Regions from separate parts of the Streptomyces sp. NBC_01224 genome, predicted to be linked through region 2. Evidence: riboswitches for the same ligand, from Rfam matches in the RefSeq annotation. Region 2 holds a riboswitch; each other region holds the start of a gene.

Region 1 (3,239 bases), 1.3 Mb from region 2:
CAGCCGCCGGCCGATCCACGGAACCAGGTACTCGCGCGCCCAGTGGATGTCGTCGCGCCGTACTTCGAGCGTGCCGCGCTGTGCCTGAGGGGGCCATTCCTGGTCGGGGTCGGCCGGCACATCGATGCCGAGGACCTGGGCGGCGCGCAGTGCGACCCTGGTGTGCCCCTCGGGTGACAGATGGAGCCGGTCGTCGTCCCAGGCGCGCCTGTCCTGGACGGACCGCAGCGACCACAGGTCGAGGACCGGGCAGTCGTAGCGGTCGGCGATGGACCGCACATGGGCGGTGTAGGTGGCGATCTTGCCGCGCAGATGGCGCAGCACGGGAACGCCTCGGGTGTCGAAGCCGGTGGTGACCAGGACGGTGCCGACCGATTCGGTCAGCTCGGCCACCGCGCGCTCGAAGCGCTCGGCCACGTCGTCGGGGTCGGTGCCGGGCCTGATGATGTCGTTGCCGCCCGCGCAGAAGCTCACCAGGTCGGGTGCGAGCTCCTTGGCGCGCGGCACCTGCTCCTCGACGATCTGGTCGAGGAGGCGTCCGCGTACGGCGAGATTGGCGTACCTGAAATTCCCATGAGTGGAGCCTTCGGTACTCGTCCCCGCATCGGGGTCCGGGAGCTGGTCCGCGAGAAGTACCGCGAAACGGTCCGCCCAGCCGACGAAGGTTCCATCCGGGCCGGGGTCGCCGACTCCCTCGGTGAAGCTGTCGCCAATCGCTGCGTACGACCCGATGACGCCATGTCGGTTGATGACGCCACGTTGATTTTTTCTCGAATCGTCTGCCACAAACGCCTATCCTGCACCGATGAATGTGACCTACGCGACCGTAATAAGGGGTTGACGGGTGGTGAGATAGACCACCCGGTCAGGTTTTGGTAAAGGGGGAATAAGCAGAAGGGGCGGTGCGCCGCCGCGCACCGCCCCTTCTGTGTTGCCCAGTTCACGCTTTGTTGCTCAACTGCCCGGCCGTTCGGCTCAGACGTAGATGCCGTGCGAAGCCAGGTAGGCGATCGGGTCGATGTCCGAGCCGTACGCCGGGCCCGTGCGGACCTCGAAGTGCAGGTGCGGGCCGGTGGCGTTGCCGGTGGCACCGGAGAGGCCGATCTGCTGACCGGTGCCCACGGTCTGGCCCGCGGAGACAGAGATCGAGGACAGGTGGCCGTACTGCGAGTAGTGGCCGTCGGCGTGCTTGATGACGACCTGGTTGCCGTACGCGCCGCCCCAGCCGGCGGTGACGACGGTGCCGGAGGTGATGGCCTTCACGCTGGTGCCGGTGAAGACGGGGAAGTCGATGCCGGTGTGGCTGCCGCTGGACCAGTTGGAGCCGGAGGCGCGGTATCCGGTGGTGTGGTTGCCGGGGACCGGGTGGCTGTAGCCGGAGCTGTTGCTCCGGCCGGCCGGAGCGGAGGTCTTGGACTCCGTGACCGTCGAGACCTTGGCCGGGGCGGACTTGGCCGGGGCGGACTTGGCCGGGGCCGACTTGGCCGGGGCGGACTTCTCCACGACCGACGAGGGCACCGAGGGGGCCTTCGACGGGAGGGCCGCGCCCGAGCCGGCGCCGGTGGACGCGGCGTCACCCGACGCCTTGCCGCCGAGCGTCAGCTTCATGCCCGGGAAGATCAGGCTGGGGTCTTCACCGACGACCTTGCGGTTGTCCTGGTACAGCTTCTGCCAGCCGCCCTTGACCTTGTGCTCGGTGGCGATCTTCGACAGGTAGTCGCCGGAGACGACGGAGTACGTCGTGGTGGCGGCCTGCTTCTGCGCGACCGGCTTGGCCGGGGCGGCGTGCGTGGCGGCGGCGGAGGCCGACTGCGGCGCGGCGGTCGGGGCCGACTGCGGCGCGGCCTGGGCACCGGTGGCGCCGAGCAGCGGCAGTGCGATGACGGCACCACCGGCGCCTGCGGCGGCGATGCCACGGGCGATGGTGCTGGACTTCGTACGACGATGCTTACCCGATATGGGCATGACGTGCTTCCTCTCCGGCGCCTGCGAGGTGAGCTGTCGGGTTCGGGCTGGAGATGCCCGGCCGCGCCGAGCGCGACTTCACCCCGAGCCGGCCGGATTTCTCCGATCGGCGGCCTACCTGGTTCCCCCGCTCCTGCCACGCGATATGAGTGGGTGCGAATTCCGGGCGGCGGCAGGATTAGGCGGTCCGTCCGGATTGACGGTGACCGTAAGCGAGTCGGGCCGGCGATAACAAGCCACTGGTTCCGTACCGGAATCCGCGCTCGGAAATCGGCGCGGAATTCCGGTCACACTCCGTGGATTAGGGATCTTGTCTTTCCGCGTCGCGCACGGAATGCCCGACCGCCCGGCCAGCACACACCGTCACGGATATGATTCCGCTCACGAGGGGGCGATCATCTCCCGTACATGCGGGGCATATTGAGTTAAATGCACCCATTACGGACATGTCGCGCTCATCATTCGCGTCGGAGCCTCAGCACCCGCGCATCGAGATCCCCCCGAAGCCCGGTGTGCAGCCCCTGATGCAGCAGTACCGAACCGTGGTGCGCCGCCCCGGTGTCCAGGCAGGTGTACGTCACTGCGGGGTCGATCCCGCGCAACCGCAGGGCCGGGGGCCGCTCCCCGTACCTCTGTGCCTCCAGCCACATCAGGACCACGGTTTCGTCCCCGTGGACGTACTGGACCGCGCTGAGTCCGCCGCGCGGGGCGCGCAGCCGGTACAGCGCGCCGTGCTGCACCACCGGCCGGATCTCCTTGTAGAGATCCACCCAGTTCCGCGCCTCCGCCAGCTCCTCCTCACTCCAGTCGGTGAGGTCCCCACCGACCCCGAGCACACCGGCCATCGCGCTCACGAAACGGAACCGCAGTGAGCTGACCCTGTCGTTGAGCTGGACATTCGGACTGTCGGTGACCCAGGCGGCCATCACCCGGGCCGGATGGATCTGGCCGAAGCCCTCCTGGATGGTGAGGCGGTCGAGCGGGTCGGTGTTGTCGGAGGTCCACACCTGGTCCGTACGGGACAGAATCCCCAGGTCGATCCGGCCGCCGCCGCCCGAGCAGGACTCGAAGGCGACGGAGGGGTGCGCGGCCCGGAGCCGGTCGATCAGCGCGTACAGGGCGTCCACATGCTCGATCCAGAGTTTCTGCTGATACTCCTCACCCGGCCAGCCCGCATCGGTGAAGCTGCGGTTGAAGTCCCATTTCACATAGTCGACGGGCGCACTCGAGAGCAGTGTGTCCAGTTGCTCCCACAGATAGTCCTGCACATCGGT
Region 2 (3,239 bases):
GGACGGACGATCGGAGCAAATTCAGGCAACCCAAAGAAAGCCCTCGAAGAATTACTACTCTTTGTATACGGCGTAATTGTTAATTCCGAACACCCATGGTGTTTACGGAGTGTTGCGAAGCCCTCACCCGGTCGGCGCGCAGGGCATCGGGCCGACGGCCCGGCCGGTCGGCGCGGCGCAGCCGGTGCGCGGCCGCGGCCCGTTCGGCGTGCTGGGTGGCCAGCACCCTGGCCCGTTCCGCGTCACGCCTCGCCACCGCGTCCACAATGGCCCCGCGCTCGGCCCAGGATTCCACCGGGCGGGCCGGCTGCTCGACCGTGTACATCCAGGCGATCTTGTGGCGGAGCTGGGTGAGCAGCGCGATCAGGCCGGGACTGCCGGAGGCCTGCGCCAACGTCTCGTGGAACCAGCCGCCCAGTGAGCGCAGGTCCTCCCCCTCGCCCCGCCGGGCCCGCTCCTGACCGAGCCTGACCAGACCGCGCAATACCTTGAGATGCGCCTCGGTGCGGCGCTGCGCGGCGCGCGCGGCACCCAGCGGCTCCAGCAGCATCCGGACCTCCAGGAGGTCGACGGCCTCCTGCTCGGTCGGCTCGGCGACGCAGGCGCCCGCGTGCCGGCGGGTTACCACGAAGCCCTCGGACTCCAGGGTGCGCAGCGCCTCCCGTACCGGAACACGGGAGACTCCGTAACGGCGCGCCAGCAACTCCTCGGTGAGCCGGCTTCCGCGTTCGAAAAAACCGGAGACGATGTCGTCACGGATTGCCGTGCATACCGAATGTGCCGGAATGCGCATGTCCGAACCTCCGCCTTAATCCCCGTGAAACACGGCCGACCGACGCCTGTTCTGCGACTCTATTGCAATGCGGCCGCATTTCCGATGCCGGGTGGAAATTCATGAATATCTTTTGGTCACAGGACGGTTCGGGGAGCAGGTACTGCGGGCGGGCGCGGAGGCCAGGCACGGCGAAGGCCCCGGCGCGCTGCCGGGGCCTTCGAAGGGGTGCTGCGGGTGGAGCGTCGGTCAGACGTTGACGCCGTGGGCGCGCAGGTACGCGACGGGGTCCATGTCGGAGCCGTACGACGGCGTGGTCCTGGCCTCGAAGTGAAGGTGCGGACCGGTGGAGTTGCCGGTCGAGCCGGAGAGGCCGATCTGCTGGCCCGCGCCGACGCTCTGGCCGACGGAGACGCCGATCGAGGAGAGGTGGCCGTACTGCGTGTACGTGCCGTCCGTCATCCGGAGCACGATGTTGTTGCCGTACGCGCCTCCCCAGCCGGCCTCGACGACCGTACCGGCTCCGACGGCGACGACGGAGCTGCCGGACGCGGCGTGGAAGTCGATGCCCGAGTGGCTGCCGGAGGACCAGAGCGAGCCGCTGGACTTGTAGCCGGTGGTGACGTACGAACCGGCGACCGGGAGCTGGAAGTAACCCAGGCGGGTGCGCTCGGCGGACCGGGCGGCGCGGGCCTTCTCGGCGCGTGCCTCGGCCGCGCGCTTCGCGTCGGCCTTGGCCTTCGCCTCGGCCTTCTTCTTGGCCTCGGCCTTTCGCTGCGCCTCCGCCTCCGCCTTCGCCTTCGCCGCGACATCGGCCTGGCGCTTCTGCGCGTCGGCCTGGGCGTCGATCTGGTCGGCGAGGGTGCCCTCAATGGCGATGACCTGGTTCAGACCGGTCTCGCTGACGGAGGAGTCCGCGGCGAGGGCCGGAGAGGCCATGCCGCCTATGACGCCGGTGGTGGCCAGAGCGGCGACGCCGGCGATCTTCGCGCTGCTGCGCGTCAGTCGGCTCGGGGCACGATGCTTCCCGGTGGCACGGGTGAACGCCATGGAGTGGCTGATCCTTTCCTTCCTTCTCGCCTACCGGGTTAGCTGACGGGTTCGGAGCAGGAAGGTCTCCTACGGACGCCCCGGCCTCATCCGGGCTCAGGCATCCGATTCACCCCAGGGACTGCATGGGTCCCCGGCTCCCCAGGCTCGCGCCTGACGGGGACTCGGCGATGACTGCCCGGTATGTCACGGATGCGGCATACGAGTGACGGACAGCCCAGCCGACGCTAAGCGGGGTCATTTACATTCACCAAACGGACAGGCCGTTTTGTAGCGCATCCCACAGGGCAGACAGGCAACCTCCCCACCAAAACGGAGAAAAAGGAAGACCTCGGCGAGATTTCGCTCACACGGGTCTTCCTTCTGTCCCGATGTGCGGACATATGACAGGTCAGTGGACCGGCCGTTGCCTTCGGTGCTTCGGTCGAACGTGAAAGTCGACCGGTGGACTGTCACACGCAACGGGCCGGGCGGGCGGGGGTCGCCCGCCTCGGCCCGGCCGGTCGTCCGGTGTCCACGACGGGTATGCCCGTCAGCCGGCGACCACCGACACCTCTCCGATGCCCAGGGCCCGGACCGGCTCCTCGATCTGTGACGCGTCACCGACGAGGATCGTGACCAGCCGGTCACCCGGGAAGGCGTTGACCACCGCAGCGGTCGCCTCGACCGTGCCGGTCTCCGCGAGCCGGGCGTACAACTGTGCCTGGTAGTCGTCCGGGAGGTGCTGCTCGACCTGGTCGGCGAGGGTGCCCGCGACCGAGGCCGCCGTCTCGAACTTCAGCGGTGCGACACCCACGAGGTTCTGCACGGCCGTCTCACGCTCTTCATCGGTCAGCCCCTCGGCCGCCAGGGTCCGCAGGACCGTCCACAGGTCCTTCAGCGCCGGTCCCGTGGACTCCGTGTCCACCGATCCGCTGATGGCGAGCATCGCGGCACCGGTCGCCCCCGAGGCGGAATCCGGGGCCGACGACCGCAGCACCTGGGCGAAGGCCCGTACGCCGTAGGTGTAGCCCTTCTCCTCGCGCAGCACACGGTCCAGCCGGGAGGTGAGCGTGCCGCCCAGGCAGTACGTGCCCAGCACCTGGGCCGGCCACACGCTGTCGTGCCGGTCGGCGCCGATCCGGCCGATCAGCAGCTGCGTCTGCACCGCGCCCGGACGGTCGACGATCACCACTCGGCCGGTGTCGTCGGCGGTGATCGGCGGGGCGGGCCGAGGCTCCGCGGTGTCTCCCGCCCAGTCGCCGAGGGTGTCGGCGAGCAGGGCGTCCAGGTCGATGCCGGTGAGGTCACCGACGACCACGGCGGTCGCCGTGGACGGCCGGACGTGGGCGTCGAAGAAGGCACGCACAGCCGCCGAGTCGATCCGCTCCACCGTCTCCTCGCTGCCCTGGCGCGGGCGCGACATCCGCGCCGCGGC
Region 3 (3,239 bases), 2.0 Mb from region 2:
TGCGCCTCGTCGGCGGTCCAGCCGAAGACGTTGCCGCCCAGGGCGAGCGGGAAGACCTGAAGGTCGGAAGGGCCCAGCTTACGAAGAGAAGTCATATCCAGATCAACGGATTCCGGCGAGTCCGCTATTCCGGCAGACCGGCAGCCCTGACGTCGGGGGGTGAGCGTCAGGACTGCCGGGGTTCAACGGCCTGTGAACCGGCTCGGATCACGAAGGCCGGGAGGCGGCCGGCGGATCAGGGATTGAGGCCCTTGTCGCGCAGCCAGGCCATCGGGTCGATGCCCGTACCGTCGGGGGTGTGGACCTCCAGGTGGAGGTGCGCGCCCGTGACATTGCCGGTCGCGCCGACCCGGCCGATGGTCTCACCGGTGGTGACCTTCTGGCCGACACTGACGCCGATCGAGGACTGGTGGCAGAACCACAGCTCCGTACCGTCGTCGAGCTCCAGCACCGTGCGGTAGCCGTACGAACCGGACCAGCCTGCCGACTTGATGGTGCCGCCGTGTACGGCCTTGATCGGGGTGCCGGTCGGCGCCGCGAAGTCGAGGCCGGTGTGGTAGCCGGAGGACCACATCGAGCCGGCCTGGCCGAAGGTCGAGGTGATCGTGTACGAGGAGGTCGGGATGGCGTAGCTGGCGGCGAGCTTGGCGAGCCGCAGGGCCTCGGCCTTCGCCTTGGCTTCCGCCTCCGCCTTCTTCTTCTCGGCGGCGGCCTTGGCCTCGGCCGCGTCCTGCTGCTTCTTGGCCTCGGCGGCGGCCTTCTCCGCGGCCGCCTTCTCCTGCGCCGCCTTGGCCTCGGCGTCGGCGGCGTCCTGCTGCTGCTCGGCCTGCTGGAGGATGCGGGCCCGGAGTGCCTCGCCCGCGTCCGTCGTGCCCTGCTCGGCCTCGGCGGCGGTGAGGCCGGCGGTGGTGAGCGGGGCGGCAGCGGCGGCGGCTTCGGCCTTGTCGGCCTCGGACTCACCGGAGAACAGGGAGCCCACGCCGGGAAGGGACTTGGCGTCGGGGAGGTTGTCCGAGATGGAGTCGGGAAGGGAGATGGAGACCGGCGGCTTGCTCTGCGCGGTGGCCATGCCGCCCGCGCCGACTGCCGCGATGACACCGACCCCGAGCACCGTGGAGCTACGGGCAAGTCCGTTGCGCTGCTTGGCGACGCGGTGCTTGCCGCGTACGGGGCGGACGGACTCCTCGGTGGGATTCCACTCGTCCCAGCTTCTGTCGGGCTCACTGTTGCCGTCGGCGCGGAATTCGCTGCCGAACTCACCGGCGAAGTCGCCGCCCGTCTCGGCGCCGAACGCCGTTCCCGTCCCAGCGGTTCCGTAGTCGGAGCCGAAATCGGATCCGAAGTCGGCGCCGAAGTCGGAACTGAACTCGGGGTTGAACCGAGAGGGGGCCTCGGGGGCAGGCTTGTTGGACGCCACGGGGGCGCACTCCTTTCCTTCCTTCTCGCCTACCGGGTTAGCTGACGGGTTCGGAGCAGGAAGGTCTCCTACGGGCCCCTCTGCCTCTCACGAGACACAGGTGTCCGATTCACCCCATGTAGGTGGTTCCCCGGTTCCCTTGCGGAATTCGGCGCTCGCGCACGGTGCCGCCACTGACGACGGCTGGGACGACCGCGCTGCGTTATCGAACGTTAATAGACACACGGGCCTGATTCCAAGCTGTTCCCACTGATCGTTCAGGTCTTTGGCCTGGACTTTACGGGACACAACCGGGTGGAATCGGACGAGTTGATCGCCCCTCAGTCATTACCCGGTTCCTGACGTTGCGTCAAATGTTATGCGGAGCGACGCCTTTCGGTTACGTACGGTGGCATCGCGCGCACAAGGCCGCGCCCCGGGCCGCGCCAAACACCCGACCCGCACGAGCCACCCGGCCCGCACGAGGCACCCGATTCACGCGAAGCACCCGCCCTACCCGTCACGCCGTTTCCAGGCCCACGATCTTCACGGTCCTGCGCCGGTCCGGCTGCCCCTCCGCGGGACGTACGACCGCGAGCAGCGCCATGTCGTCGGTCGTCTCACCGCCCGTGTGCAGCCGCACGTCATCGGTCAGCGCGGACAGCAGCTCCTCGGGCCCCGGAAAGATCCGCCCGCGCAACCGGGCCGCCGGGTCGTAGAAGACCCCATCGGCGTTCCGTGCCTCGGAGAGGCCGTCGGTGTAGAGGAGCAGGGTCGTCCCCGTCGGCAGATCCCACTCGTCCGCCCGGTCGGGCCACACCCCCAGGTCCATCCCGAGCGGTAGCGCGGGCACCGTGGACCCCAGCACCTCCACCGCCCCGTCCGGGTGCAGCAGGATCGGCTCGGGATGACCGCGGTTGACGATCCGCACCCGGGACACTCCGGACGGGATCTCGGCCAGTACGGCAGTGATGAAGCCCTCGACCGCGTCCAGCCCGCCCCGCGCCCCCTCCCGCGCCAGCGCCCGCTCCAGCCGCTGCGCCACGCCCTCCAGCGAGCGCTCCTGCTCGGCCGCCTCCCGGAACGCCCCGATGACCACCGCCACCGACTCCACGGCGTCGAGCCCCTTCCCCCGTACGTCCCCGACCACCAGGCGCACCCCCTGCGGGGTGTCCGCCACGGCGAACAGGTCGCCGCCGACGAACTCGTCCGCCTGCGCCGCCTCGTACCGCGCCGCCACATGCAGCCCGCCGATCCGGTCGGACGGCTTCGGCAGCACCGCCCGCATGGCGGTCTCCGCGATGACCCGCGCGGAGGCCAGTTGCTCATTGCCGCGCCGTACGACCGTGTTGATCACCACCGCGAGGACCGAGACGGTGGCCAGAGTGAGCAGCTCGATCAACGGCACGACCAACGGCAACGGGTTGCTGTACCACCGCAGCAAGGTGACGGCCACCATCGAGGCAATGCCGGTACCGATGGTGCTGCGCAGCGAGAAGAACGGCGCGGCGATCAGCGGCGCCGCCACGAACAGCGGAATGGCGGTGAAGACCGGCGGGGTGAGGAGATCGAACACCAGCCCACCGAGGATCATCAGGGCGGGCAGCATGCGGACGAACCGCCGGGAACGGGTGCCACCCTCGGCATGTCTGCCGCGCCGCTTCAGCCGCTTCCACACCTGTGGTCTCCTGCCCGGTACGCGCGCGGCTGCGGACGGTACCGCGCCCCACCCCCAGGCTCGCCGGAGCGGAGCCGTGCGGCGACTCCGCATCGACCAATGGGGGTACGTACGTGGTACAGCTCACACACCGCCCGGACCTGCTCCTTCATGGGCCCGCAGGCC
Region 4 (3,239 bases), 3.1 Mb from region 2:
TCAGCACCTCGGATACGGGCACGGCATCCACTACTGCCTGGGAGCACCGCTCGCCCGACTGGAGGGACAGGCCGCGCTCGCGACGCTTCTGAGGCGCCTTCCGGATCTGCGGCTTGCGGTGGAACCTACCGATTTGCGGTGGCGTGGCGGGCTCATCATGCGCGGACTGCGCACTCTGCCCGTGGAGTTCACACCGGGGTCCGCACCGGTGCGAAGTGACGCTCCGTCAACTCTGTGACTTTCACGTGATCTGTGCTGCATCGACTTGTGACACACGTTCGAGTCCCGCTAGGTTCACCGTTCGACTCACCAGTCACTCGTCAGTCACACGGAAGGCAACCCCATGGGCTCCGCGAACGGCAGACACCGTCGCCCTCGTCAGGCACCCGCCATCGTCGTCGCCGCGGGCGTGACCGGATCGGCCATCGCCATCCCGCTGCTCGGTGCGGCCAGTGCGCACGCGGCCGACACCACGACCTGGGACCGGGTGGCCGAGTGCGAGAGCGGCGGCATGTGGAGCGCCGACCTCGGCAACGGCTTCTACGGCGGTCTGCAGTTCTCGCAGGAGACCTGGAAGGCGTACGGCGGCGACACGTACGCCCCGCGTGCCGACCTCGCCAGCCGCGCGCAGCAGATAGCCGTGGCGGAGAAGGTCCTGGACGACAAGGGTCCGCAGGCGTGGCCCAGCTGTGCGGTCATCTCCGGCCTCGCGGTGGACGGGACGCTGCCGGGTGTCGACCCGGGTTCCGCGCCCTCCTCCGAGCCGACGCAGAGCGCGGGGCGGGCTGACGGCGCGTCGGCGGCCCCGTCCGATGACGCCACGCCGTCGGACAGGGTCTCGGGCGGCAAGGGCGGCTCGAAGGGCTCGAACGGCGCCGGCAAGTCGGCCGGCAAGGCCAAGGCGTCTGCGAAGCCTTCGGCCAGTGCGTCGGCCACTTCGCCCTCCGGGATACCCGATTCATCCGGCTCATCCGATTCGTCCGGTGGCGTCGCCGGCAAGCACCGCGGCGCACCGGCCCCCGAAGGGAGCCGGGACGCGAACGGCGGTGACCGCGAGTCGGGCCGCCATGCCTCCCGCGGTGACGCCGACGCGCGCGACGCGGGCGCTTCGGCTGCCGACGGTACGTACACCGTGCACCCCGGCGACAACCTCTGGGCGATTGCTGACGCACAGAAGGTTCCCGGTGGCTGGCCCGCGCTCTATGAGGCCAACAAGGATGCCGTCGGCTCCGATCCGGACCTCATCCTCCCTGGCCAGAGCCTCGACCTCGACGTGAAGGCCGAGTGAGGGCAGTCTGAAAATCGGCTAAAAGAGCCCCAAAAACAGGGGTAGTTCAGAGGCCTATGTCCGCTTATGTGTAAGTGAGACATGGGTCTCTTTGCGTCAACTGGCGTGTCGCGCCCGGGTGACCCTTCCGCACCGCTCCCACCTGCGGAAACGACGGTTCCTCAGATGCAAGTAGGGGAAGATTGTCGGATGTGTCCGTCTTTGAATGTGAGGGTTGCGTATGTTTACGGTCGGAACCGCTCGCACCGCGGGCCCCGTCGACCGTCACGCCGAATCCTGCCGTCGGTCGAAGGGAACAGACGCGTAAAGCGCCGTAGGCAGGAGCGGGGGACCCAGGTAAGCGCCGGGCCCGATCGTCGAAAGACGCATCAGGACCGGCTTGGGGTGAAGTCGCGTGCTAGGACGTGCGACCGGGCAACTCACTTGGCCCGAACCCGACAGCTCACCTCGTAGGCGTCGGTGAGGAGAAGTTCCATGCTGTTTTCCAGCAAGGGCAAGCACCGCCGCCCGTCCAAGGCCGTCCGTATCGCCACGCTCGCCGGTGTCGCCGGTACCGCTGTCGCCGTACCGCTGATGGGCGCGACCGGCGCCTCCGCCGCCTCTGTCGCCACCTGGGACGCCGTCGCCCAGTGCGAGTCCGGTGGCAACTGGTCCATCAACACCGGCAACGGCTACTACGGCGGTCTGCAGTTCTCGCAGTCCAGCTGGGCCGCCGCCGGTGGTACGCAGTACGCCCCCCGTGCCGACCTGGCCACCAAGGCTCAGCAGATCGCCACCGCCGAGAAGCTCCTCGACATGCAGGGTCCGGGTGCCTGGGGCTGCGCCGGTGCCGGCAACCTGACCAACGACGGTGTCGACCCGGGCGTCGACACCGGCTCCTCCTCGAACTCCACCTCCAGCTCCAACGCCACCGAGCAGAAGAGCACTCCGGCCGCGCCGAAGCAGCAGGCCCAGCCGGAGAAGACCGCGCGTACCGAGGCCCCGGCCGCCTCCCGCTCGGACCGCTCCGTCGCCCCGCAGGCCGAGTCGAAGAAGACCGTCACCACCCCGACCGGCGAGAAGGTCAAGAAGGGCGACGGCGAGTACAAGGTCGCCTCCGGTGACTCCCTGAGCAAGATCGCCGCCGACCGCAAGGTCAAGGGCGGTTGGCAGCAGCTGTTCGAGCTGAACAAGGACATCGTCAAGGACGCCGACCTGATCTACCCGGGTCAGCAGCTCCACCTGACGAAGTAGTTCAGGCTCACTCCCCCCGAGCACCCCGGCCCGGCGCGCAATCCCCCGTATGCGCCGGGCCGGGGTTTCTGCGTGACGCGTCACCTCTGCCCGACGCCCCGGCTCCATGTGCGGCGCGTCGCTCCCTCTGTGCAGAGGGAGCGACGCCTGTCGCACAGGGGGCGCCGACTATGGGTGATCGTTCAACTGTTGTAGTTACTGATCAGTAAAATTCTGACCGTTTGCCCGGCAATGCGCGCTCTTGGGTCCTTTTTCGTCCCAGGGGACGGGCGGTCGTCCGACTGAGCGGGCCGGGCCGGTTAGGCTCTTGTCGCAAGGCCAAAGTGACCCTGCACAATCAGTGTCATATCCCAGAAGGAGATGCCTCGTGCCGTCCATCGACGTCGTCGTAGCCCGGGAAATCCTCGACTCCCGGGGGAACCCCACGGTCGAGGTCGAGGTTGGCCTCGACGACGGCAGCACGGGTCGTGCTGCCGTGCCGTCCGGCGCCTCCACCGGTGCGTTCGAGGCCATTGAGCTTCGCGACGGTGACCCCAACCGATACCAGGGCAAGGGCGTCGAGAAGGCCGTCCTCGCCGTGATCGAGCAGATCGGCCCGGAGCTCGTCGGCTACGACGCGACCGAGCAGCGGCTGATCGACCAGGCGATGTTCGATCTGGACGCCACCGAGAACAAGGGCTCGCTCGGCGCCAACGCCATCCTCGGCGTCTCGCTGGCC

Evidence for each region. Region 2 has a riboswitch for cyclic di-AMP ahead of OG609_RS09950 (M23 family metallopeptidase). Riboswitches for the same ligand answer to the same signal wherever they lie in the genome.
Region 1: it holds a riboswitch for cyclic di-AMP, as region 2 does, so the genes downstream of both, OG609_RS04575 (M23 family metallopeptidase) here and OG609_RS09950 (M23 family metallopeptidase) in region 2, are expected to answer to the same signal.
Region 3: it holds a riboswitch for cyclic di-AMP, as region 2 does, so the genes downstream of both, OG609_RS19315 (M23 family metallopeptidase) here and OG609_RS09950 (M23 family metallopeptidase) in region 2, are expected to answer to the same signal.
Region 4: it holds a riboswitch for cyclic di-AMP, as region 2 does, so the genes downstream of both, OG609_RS24570 (transglycosylase family protein) here and OG609_RS09950 (M23 family metallopeptidase) in region 2, are expected to answer to the same signal.

What each region holds. Positions count from the first base shown of each region.
Region 1 is NZ_CP108529.1:1,032,917-1,036,155, forward strand. It holds gene OG609_RS04570 (SGNH/GDSL hydrolase family protein) at 1-786, opposite strand, end outside; gene OG609_RS04575 (M23 family metallopeptidase) at 976-1,965, opposite strand; cyclic di-AMP (ydaO/yuaA leader) riboswitch at 1,969-2,127, opposite strand; gene OG609_RS04580 (alpha-galactosidase) at 2,424-3,239, opposite strand, start outside.
Region 2 is NZ_CP108529.1:2,360,106-2,363,344, forward strand. It holds gene OG609_RS09945 (GntR family transcriptional regulator) at 80-793, opposite strand; gene OG609_RS09950 (M23 family metallopeptidase) at 1,022-1,822, opposite strand; cyclic di-AMP (ydaO/yuaA leader) riboswitch at 1,836-2,002, opposite strand; gene OG609_RS09955 (M16 family metallopeptidase) at 2,355-3,239, opposite strand, start outside.
Region 3 is NZ_CP108529.1:4,368,280-4,371,518, forward strand. It holds gene OG609_RS19310 (aldo/keto reductase) at 1-95, opposite strand, end outside; gene OG609_RS19315 (M23 family metallopeptidase) at 236-1,417, opposite strand; cyclic di-AMP (ydaO/yuaA leader) riboswitch at 1,429-1,581, opposite strand; gene OG609_RS19320 (PP2C family protein-serine/threonine phosphatase) at 1,917-3,005, opposite strand.
Region 4 is NZ_CP108529.1:5,468,921-5,472,159, forward strand. It holds gene OG609_RS24560 (cytochrome P450 family protein) at 1-238, shown strand, start outside; gene OG609_RS24565 (transglycosylase family protein) at 344-1,288, shown strand; cyclic di-AMP (ydaO/yuaA leader) riboswitch at 1,588-1,759, shown strand; gene OG609_RS24570 (transglycosylase family protein) at 1,763-2,521, shown strand; gene eno (phosphopyruvate hydratase) at 2,889-3,239, shown strand, end outside.